4 regions of the Williamsia sp. Y721 genome follow, and region 2 is predicted to be linked to each of the others. Evidence: predicted binding sites of a transcription regulator. Region 2 holds the regulator's gene; each other region holds the start of a gene.
The links. Region 2 encodes LexA, which represses DNA repair genes until DNA is damaged. Its sites were predicted from a motif close to CGAACANNTGTTCG; they were not measured.
Positions count from the first base shown of each region.

Region 1: the regulator LexA is predicted to act here: its motif matches at 1,013-1,026, upstream of AC56PL_RS00235 (DUF222 domain-containing protein).
Region 3: the regulator LexA is predicted to act here: its motif matches at 1,013-1,026, upstream of AC56PL_RS22525 (error-prone DNA polymerase).
Region 4: the regulator LexA is predicted to act here: its motif matches at 1,432-1,445, upstream of AC56PL_RS24845 (HNH endonuclease signature motif containing protein).

Region 1 covers NZ_JCASNH010000001.1:53,951-56,154, reverse strand. The annotation lists gene AC56PL_RS00235 (DUF222 domain-containing protein) at 1-870, opposite strand, end outside; gene clpB (ATP-dependent chaperone ClpB) at 1,121-2,204, opposite strand, start outside.
Region 2 covers NZ_JCASNH010000003.1:681,639-683,842, forward strand. The annotation lists gene nrdR (transcriptional regulator NrdR) at 1-77, opposite strand, end outside; gene AC56PL_RS17885 (LysM peptidoglycan-binding domain-containing protein) at 168-674, opposite strand; gene lexA (transcriptional repressor LexA) at 866-1,585, shown strand; gene AC56PL_RS17895 (acyl-CoA dehydrogenase family protein) at 1,688-2,204, opposite strand, start outside.
Region 3 covers NZ_JCASNH010000004.1:648,084-650,287, forward strand. The annotation lists gene AC56PL_RS22520 (alanine racemase) at 1-923, opposite strand, end outside; gene AC56PL_RS22525 (error-prone DNA polymerase) at 1,039-2,204, shown strand, end outside.
Region 4 covers NZ_JCASNH010000005.1:289,029-291,232, reverse strand. The annotation lists gene AC56PL_RS24845 (HNH endonuclease signature motif containing protein) at 1-1,371, opposite strand, end outside; gene AC56PL_RS24840 (TetR family transcriptional regulator) at 1,525-2,172, opposite strand.

The DNA.
Region 1 (2,204 bases), on a different contig from region 2:
ACGGTGCGATTTGCCCAGTTGCCCGGACTCGATCAAATACAACAACGCGGCCTTCAGCGCATCGTGATTGCGCTGCGCCTGACTACGAATGTCGTTGTCAGCAGCGGCCTGCAGGATGTCTTTGTCCAGTGCCGGGTCATCTACCGCACCCGACGGGGACAGCGGGTCACCAGGATTGTTCATCCCTTTCGCGGCCCAGACCGTCAACATCACGTCGAGCAATGCGCGCGTCACCGGGTCCAGATGGCCCGTGATCTTCGACATCAAGTTTGTGGACTGCTTACCCAGACTCAGACCGCGATGGCGGGCGCGGTCCGCGTCGTCGGTCAACGTGCCGTCGGGATCGAGATACTCGACAATCCGCTCACCGATCCGCTCCACTTCTGTCGGGGTGTACCGCTGGCACAACTGCGCCATCGCGGCCTCGGTATTCTCCCGCTTTTCCGCATCGACCTTCGCGGGGATCTTGGCCATCACGTCCATGACGATCGCAGCATGATCGAGATCGATCGCACCGTCCCGTAACGCCGCCGCCGTCTCCGGATACCGCGGCTCGATGACCTCGCCACTGGGTGTCACCGATGCTGTCAGAGCGTCCATTGCCTCCAACCGTTTACGGGCCGCCCCGGGCCGCAGCCGCAACAGTTGTTTGAGCATCGCTACCGGTGAGCCGAAACCTGCTTTCGAAAATGCGCGTCGCACAGTCACTTCGCGCAATACCGGCAAACCAGCGGCCTGCAGCCGTCGCGTCGAGGTTTCGATGCGCTGGAGCACCCGCACACAGTCCTCATCAGACAACGGCGTCAAATCCATTGTGGCGATGCGCTCAACAGCAGCATCAAGCTCGAGCAACGCAGCATTCGTGGGCATGTCGATAGCGAACTGATCTGACACCCCGGACCCCCCAGCCCCTGTGAAACGAATACGAACAGACGTAGTGATTTCTTGGAATCGGAATCCACGTATTTCGGAAGCGCTTGAGCACCAGTGTAACCCAAAATCGCCCGCTGTTCAAACGTATGTTCGATATGATTCTCGCGGTGCCATTCCTCGTGCTCGTAAAAGCAAGAACCCCTGCACCGATGTGGCGCAGGGGTTCTTGTTCAATTACTCAGCCGGGTCAGCCGACGACCAATGTCTCGCCGTCGTCGCTGGTGGTCACCGGGACCACGTCGCCGTCGGTGATCTTGCCGGCCAGCAAAGCCCTGGCAAGCTGATCGCCGATGGCCTGCTGCACCAACCGGCGCAGTGGACGAGCACCGTAGAGCGGATCGAATCCGCGTGTGGCAAGCCACTTCTTGGCGTCCTCGGAGACCTCCAGTTGGAGTCGGCGTTGTGCCAGACGCTTGCCCAGCTGTCCGAGCTGGATGTCGACGATCGACACCAACTGTTCAGCCGTCAGCGCGTCGAACACCACGACGTCGTCGAGTCGGTTGATGAACTCAGGCTTGAATGCCGACCGGACCGCAGCCATCACCTGGTCCTTGTCGCCGCCTGCTCCCAGGTTGGACGTCAGGATCAAGATGGTGTTGCGGAAGTCGACCGTGCGGCCTTGACCGTCGGTCAACCGGCCTTCGTCGAGCACCTGCAGCAGGATGTCGAACACGTCCGGATGAGCCTTCTCGACCTCGTCGAACAGCACCACCGTGTAGGGGCGACGCCGAACGGCCTCGGTCAGCTGACCACCGGCCTCGTAGCCGACATAGCCCGGAGGCGCACCGACGAGCCGTGCCACGCTGTGCTTTTCGCCGTACTCGCTCATGTCTATGCGAACCATGGCATGTTCGTCGTCGAACAAGAACTCGGCAAGAGCCTTGGCCAACTCGGTTTTACCGACACCGGTCGGCCCGAGGAACAGGAACGATCCCAGTGGCCGGTTCGGGTCGGCGACACCGGCCCGAGCGCGACGAACCGCGTCGGACACAGCCTCGACGGCCAGTTTCTGGCCGATGACCCGGGAGCCCAGTTCGTCTTCCATCCGAAGCAGTTTCGCGGTTTCACCCTCGAGCATGCGTCCGGCCGGAATACCGGTCCAGGCTGCGACCACCTCTGCCACATCGTCGGGTCCGACCTCTTCCTGCAACATCACGTCGCCGGTCGGGTCTGCACCCGACTTCTCCATGGCGGCAGCAAGTTCCTTCTCCAGAGTCGGGATGGTGCCGTATCGCAGTTCGGCTGCCCGGCCGAGATCGCCATCGCGTTCG
Region 2 (2,204 bases):
CGGATGGCCTGACCCTCGTCCGCCACCCGCGAATCGATTACGCGGGTGTCCTCGTTCTTGCAAAACGGGCAATGCATGCACGATTCCTCGACGGTCGACGGCCTGGGCGGAGTGACCAGACACTGTGACTCCGAGGATACCGTCCGCGATCGCGGCCCCTCCACGGTCTACCTCGCGTAGACGGGGGTGACCAATGCCTGACCCACCGACAGTGCCGAGTTGTTCATGGCGTTGAGTTCCATGATCTTCGCAACCACGGCTTCGGTCGGCATCTCGGGTGCGATGCGGGAGGCGATGGCGCCCAACGACTCCCCCGATTGGACCCGGACGACCTCGGTTCCGACGCGGGCCGGATCGGCGGACTGTTGCATGACGCCGCCGAAGAAGGTCATGAACGCCACCACGAGCATCAGACCGACGCCGGTGACCGACGCAGCCGCCCAGGCGCGTCTGCGGGCGAAGACCATCTCGCGAGCGGTCGGTATCCGCCGCTCGGAATTACGCGAATCGGCACACGAGACGGCGACCCGGCGCTGCGCAGGCAGACGGCGACCGGCCGGGCGTGATGTGTCCGCGGGCCGTACCGGGCGCGTGGTGCGCGGGGCGGTACCGCTCTCGGAGTGGTGAACAGGCCGAGCTGTGGCCGGCCGGATGATGGTGGTGGCTGCAGTCATGGGGTTCAGTCCTCGATCATCGGTTTCGATCTCTATTCGATCACTCGTTCGATTGAAAGAGTGTTCGATTTGTACCACGGGCCTCCGACAAAGCGCCACGCCTGATCGAACAAATGTTTGAGACTTGTGACCATTTGCACTATCTTTGTCGACATGGACCCCGCCCGATACCGCATGAACTGGAGGACCTGATGGCCGATACAACCCAGCCCCCGACACCGGCGGACGGGGCCGCGACCACTGTTGTCGCCACCGAACCACTCGCCGAGGGCTCACTGACCCCCCGTCAGAAAGCAGTTCTCGAGGTCATCCGTACCTCGGTTCGCGAGCGCGGCTACCCGCCGAGCATCCGGGAGATCGGTGACGCCGTCGGTCTGACCTCGACGTCGTCGGTCGCCCACCAGCTCCGCACGCTCGAACGCAAGGGTTTCCTGCAGCGCGAGAACAACCGGCCTCGAGCGGTGAACATCCAGGACACCGACCTGAACCCGGCCACAGCGGCCGGGCAGGTTCAGACACCGGACGAATCCCTGCCGACACCGACGTTCGTCCCGGTCCTCGGCCGGATCGCGGCCGGCGGTCCGATCCTCGCCGAAGAAGCCGTCGAAGACGTCTTCCCGCTCCCCAAAGAGCTGGTCGGTGAAGGTTCACTGTTCCTGCTCAGGGTCGTCGGTGAATCGATGATCGACGCCGCGATCTGCGACGGTGACTGGGTGGTCGTACGCCAGCAGAATGTTGCCGACAACGGCGACATCGTTGCGGCGATGATCGACGGCGACGCCACGATCAAGACATTCAAGCGCACCAAGGACGCCGTGTGGCTGATGCCGCACAACCCGGTGTTCGATCCCATCCCGGGCAACGATGCCGTCATCCTGGGCAAGGTCGTCACAGTGATGCGCCGACTCTGAGCTCCGAGTCGTAGGCAGATCACTCTCAGAGCGATCAAAGGCGGGGTGTACCGGGATATCCCGGTACACCCCGCCTTTCGAGTTCAGGGGATCACGAAGTGATCAGACCCCGAGACTGCGTCCGATCACTTCCTTCATGATCTCGGTCGTGCCGCCGTAGATGGTCTGCACGCGAGAGTCGAGGAACGCCTTGGCGACCGAGTATTCACGCATGTAGCCGTATCCGCCGTGCAGCTGCAGACACCGGTCGACCAGGTGCACCTGGTTCTCGGTGGCGTAATACTTGGCCATTGCGGCGTCCGGGACGGTCAGCTTCTTCTCGTTCAGCAGACCGATGCAGTGATCGACGAAGACGCGCGTCGTCGTGGTCGAGGTGGCCAGTTCGGCCAGCAGGAACCGGGTGTTCTGGAAGTTTCCGATCGAGCGACCGAAGGCCTTGCGGTCCTTGGCGTACTGAACGGTGGTCTCCAGCACCTGCTCCATCGCCGCCGCGGCGACCACTGCGATCGACAGGCGTTCGCGGGGCAGGTTCTGCATCAGGTAAATGAAGCCGAGGCCTTCTTCACCGAGCAGGTTCTCGGCGGGCACGCGGACGTTGTCGAAGCTCAGTTCGGCTGTG
Region 3 (2,204 bases), on a different contig from region 2:
GCCTCGGGTTCGTCGGGAAGCCGTCCACCACCGCTGATCCAGGCCGGCTGGTCTGCCCCGAGGACTTTGCTGCCGACGTCGACGATGGCCTTTGCTCCGTTGCTGTGCACCACGGTGCCGATTGCCGTCAATGCCACATCGGCCATGGTAGCGATCCCGAGTTCGACCTGCTGCGCGTCGTTGAACACGTAGACACCCGGCCGGATCTCGGTGAGGACCGTGGGATCGGCATCAGATACCGAAGGCGTGGAACCGCCGCTGCGGATCACCGGGTCGATCTGGCGGCTGCGCAGTGATTCGGCGGCCACTGCCAGGGCGCGCGATTCCTCCCCGGCGGCATCGGACGGGCCACCGGGTCGGTAGCTGTGTCCGGGAAAGGTGAAGCTCCCGAGCACCTGCAATCCCGCTTCGACCGCGCCTGCTCCCACATCGCCGACGACCTCAGGGGCGACACCGGTACGGTGATGTCCCGAATCGACCTCGACCAGTACCGAAGCCCCGGGGAGGTGCGCTGCGAGTTGCTGTGCGCCGGCAACCGAATCGACCGCGAGCAGCACCCGCGCCCGCTCCATCACCGCACGCAGTCGTACGGCCTTGTTCTCGGGCAGCCACAGTGGATAGGCGATGAAGAGGTCCGAGAAACCCCCGGCAGCAAAGGATTCCGCTTCTGCGATGGTGGCAACCGTCAGGCCTGTTGCGCCGCCGTCCAATTGGCGTTGTCCCAGGATGAGTGATTTGTGCGTCTTCGCGTGGGGACGCAACCGGAGGCCGGCCGCAGCCGCAAAGGCCGACATGCGGGCGATGTTCGCATCGAGTACCTGCTCGTCGACCGCGAGGAACGGGGTGTCGAGCGCCGATGTCGCGGTCAGTATCCGACCGCCCCGGTCGGGCTCGACCCGGCGAGCTGTGATGCGTTCCGTCATGTGAGGCAACAATGCCAGAGTCGGATTCACGGCACCGAAGTAGTTCACTGCCATCGGCCCTGGTCGAGGTGTGAGGGCGACTTGTTGATCGAAACTATGTTCGATACCATGGGTTATGGGCTGGCACAATGGCCCTCCGACCTGGTCGGAGATGGAGCGCGTACTGTCCGGTCGACCGTCCGACGGCGGCCGGTCCGGTGAGACATTTGCCGGTGATGGCAGTGATAGTCCGGCCTGGTCCCGCAAGCGCGAGCCCTATGAGGCCGGAGCGCTCAGCAGGGGTGCTTCTGCCACTCCGTACGCCGAATTGCATGCCCATACCTCGTACAGTTTTCTCGACGGTGCCAGTAGTCCGGAAGAGATGGCGCAGGAGGCCTACCGGCTGGGACTCGAGGCGCTGGCGATCACCGATCACAACGGCTTCTACGGGGTGGTGCGGTTTGCCGAGGCCGCCAGGGAATGGGAACTGCCCACCATCTTCGGATCCGAGTTGTCGTTGGAACACGACTCGTCTCGGACCGGGATCGCCGACCCGAGCGGTTCGCACCTGCTCGTCCTGGCCCGGGGGCAGGAGGGTTACCGCCGTCTGTCGCGTCAACTGGCCGACGGCCACATGGCGGCCGGGGAGAAGGGGTTGCTGCGCTTCGACATCGACACGCTGGCGCAGGCGGCGCAAGGACATTGGCTGATCCTGACCGGTTGCCGCAAGGGTGATGTACGACGCGCACTGGAGACGGGTGGTCCGTCGGCTGCCGAGAAGGCACTGCGTGATCTGGTTGGCAGGTTCGGCCGCGACAACGTGGTGATGGAACTGACCGTCCACGGTGTTCCCGAAGACGACGAGCGCAATGCCGCCCTCGCGCAGATCGCCCATCGGAATCGGGTGCAGACTGTCGCGACCACGGGCGCGCACTTCGCGGCACCGGAGCGTCGGCGTCTGGCGATGGCGATGGCTGCGGTGCGGGCACGGCGCAGCCTCGACGAGATGGACGGGTGGCTCGGTCCACTCGGTGGCGCGCATCTGCGCAGCGGGGATGAGATGGCCCGGTTGCTCGCCGCACATCCGGAGTCCCTCGACAACGCCGTCATGCTGGCCAAAGACCTGGCATTCGGGCTGCATCTGATCGCGCCGCAGCTACCGCCTTTCGATGTGCCGCAAGGGTATACGGAGAGTTCGTGGTTGCGTGAGCTCACCGCACGTGGGGCATTGGAGCGATATGGCACCCCGCAGGAGCATCCCAAGGCGTACCAGCAGATCGAACACGAGCTGAACGTGATCGA
Region 4 (2,204 bases), on a different contig from region 2:
CGCCGGTGGTATCCAGCCGACTCGACCCGTGTCGGGGCCTTCGGTGATCATGATTGTCTGCCACTGATGTGGGCCATCACCGATGAGTTTGTGGTGCGGCGGGCAGGCTGATCCCATCATGTTGATGTCGGTCAGACCACCGTTGATCCATGCAAGCAGGTGATGGGCCTCGACCCAGGTCGCTGGATTGGTGCAGCCTGGATGCGAACAACCCCGATCCCGGACGAACAACGCGAGCCGCTGGCCTTTCTGCGCGGTCCGTTTGGTCCGGGCCAGATACAACACCTCCGCGGAGTGGTCGGCGAACACGGCCAAATATTTGTCGGACCGGGCTGCCAGGTGCAGGGCCTCTTTGACTGGAATATCCACTCCCGACGCCGTTCTGGCGATACCCGCGCAGTCGTCGAGCTGCTCTTTGGTCATCGTGATGATCAACTGCGCCGGCAACCCTCGATGCGACTTGCCGAGCAGGTTGCATTCCAGAATCGTTGTCAGGATCGCCTTGAGCGCGTCGTGGCATTGTTGGCCCTTCGAGCGGGTATCACGCTCAGCGGCAGCCTTGACCAGTTCAGCATCCTGTTTCGGATCATCGGAGGCCCCGGCCGGTGAGTTCGGGTCGGCCGGGTTGTTCATCCCCGGCGCCGCCCACACATCCATCACCGTCCGCAACAAGGCCAGGGTTTCCGGATCGAGGGTGCCGGAGATTTTCGCCATCAGATCCACACTCTGATCGCCGATCCCCAGCGAACGTTTACGCGCGCGATCCGAATCATCGGTCAGCCGGCCATCGGGATCAACCCGCGCCAACACCGCACGACCCGATGCCGCCAACTGGGTGGGGTCTTGGCCGACGGCTTCTTCGGTCATCCAGTGATCGACCACGTCATACACCGCCGGATCAGCCGCGGAGGGTATGTGTTTGCGCACGTCCAGCATCACATCCATATGTGCTGTCCCGATCAGCCCGTGAGCCCAGGCTTGTTCGGCGGCAGGGCATTTCGGCGCCAGTTCTTCACCCTGCATCGTGTGGAATCGGCCGACTGCTTCCAACCCGCGGATCCGGGAGAAGGTTTGGCCTTTGGTCAGCCGCAACTCGCTGCGGGTGAACCCGAACAGTGACGAGTACCCGGCTTCGGTAAACGATGATCGATCTGAAACCCGCAACAGGTGACGCAACCCGGTGAACTCGAGCTTGCGAACTATCCGTTCATGCACCCGCACAAGCTCATTGACTTCCGCCCCAGACATATCGGAATCAGCGCAGTCCGCGATATCGGCAACGAGCAACTCCAACTCGAGGTACTTACGCACCAACACCGGAACCGAAGAAGAACCAACCCCAACTTCATCAGATGGATCGTCAGACATCATGCCCCCCAGCACATCTGATTGAATTCTTTCAACCAGAATACTCCGGAAAACACATCATGTCGAATGTTTGTTCGAGTAATGGTTTGGGGCTCTGTCCGAACTAAACTCCCTGTGGAGGAACGTGTTGCGCACGTCGTGCAATCCTGCAACCGGTCAGCGGGGTTCCAAGCCTCGCATCACGCCGGCCACGTATTGATCGAGAGCATGCGGATCTTGTGGTCCTTCGTGGCTCACGGTCAGGTAGGCATAGAGACCGAGGAAGAAGAAGAGCGCACTGTGCGCGGGGTCGACGTCGGCGTAGATCTCACCGCGATCGCGGGCCTGTTCGATCTGGGTGACGACGAGTTCGATGACGGATAGACCTTTGGCGGGGGTGAGATCGAGCTGTGGTCGGGTGGGGGAGAAATACAGGGCCAGGACATCCCGGAACAGATTCCTTCCGAGCCTGCGCTTTGCTGATTTTGTCAGGCGGACAGTCTCGGAGAGCACGTCGGCCAAACCGGGTGACTTGGCGATGAATCGCTCAAGATCTCTTGCGGCTCTGGCGACCTCGGCGTTCTCGATCTCGATGAGGACGTGCTCTTTGCTGGGGAAATGGAAGTAGAACGTGCCGCGTGCGACACCTGCTGCAGCCACGATGGCACCGACATCGGCGTCGGCCACGCCAGTTCGTTTGAATTCGGCCACCGCGGCATCGAAGATGCGTCGACGTGTCTCGAGGCGCTGTGCCGCACGCCCATTCGGCTTGTCTGGAATCCGCGGTCCGAGTTCCTTCTCCGCAGCGTTGCCGTGACCCGTCATCTGTCCGAGTCTAGGTTGCGATCACGCGCTCG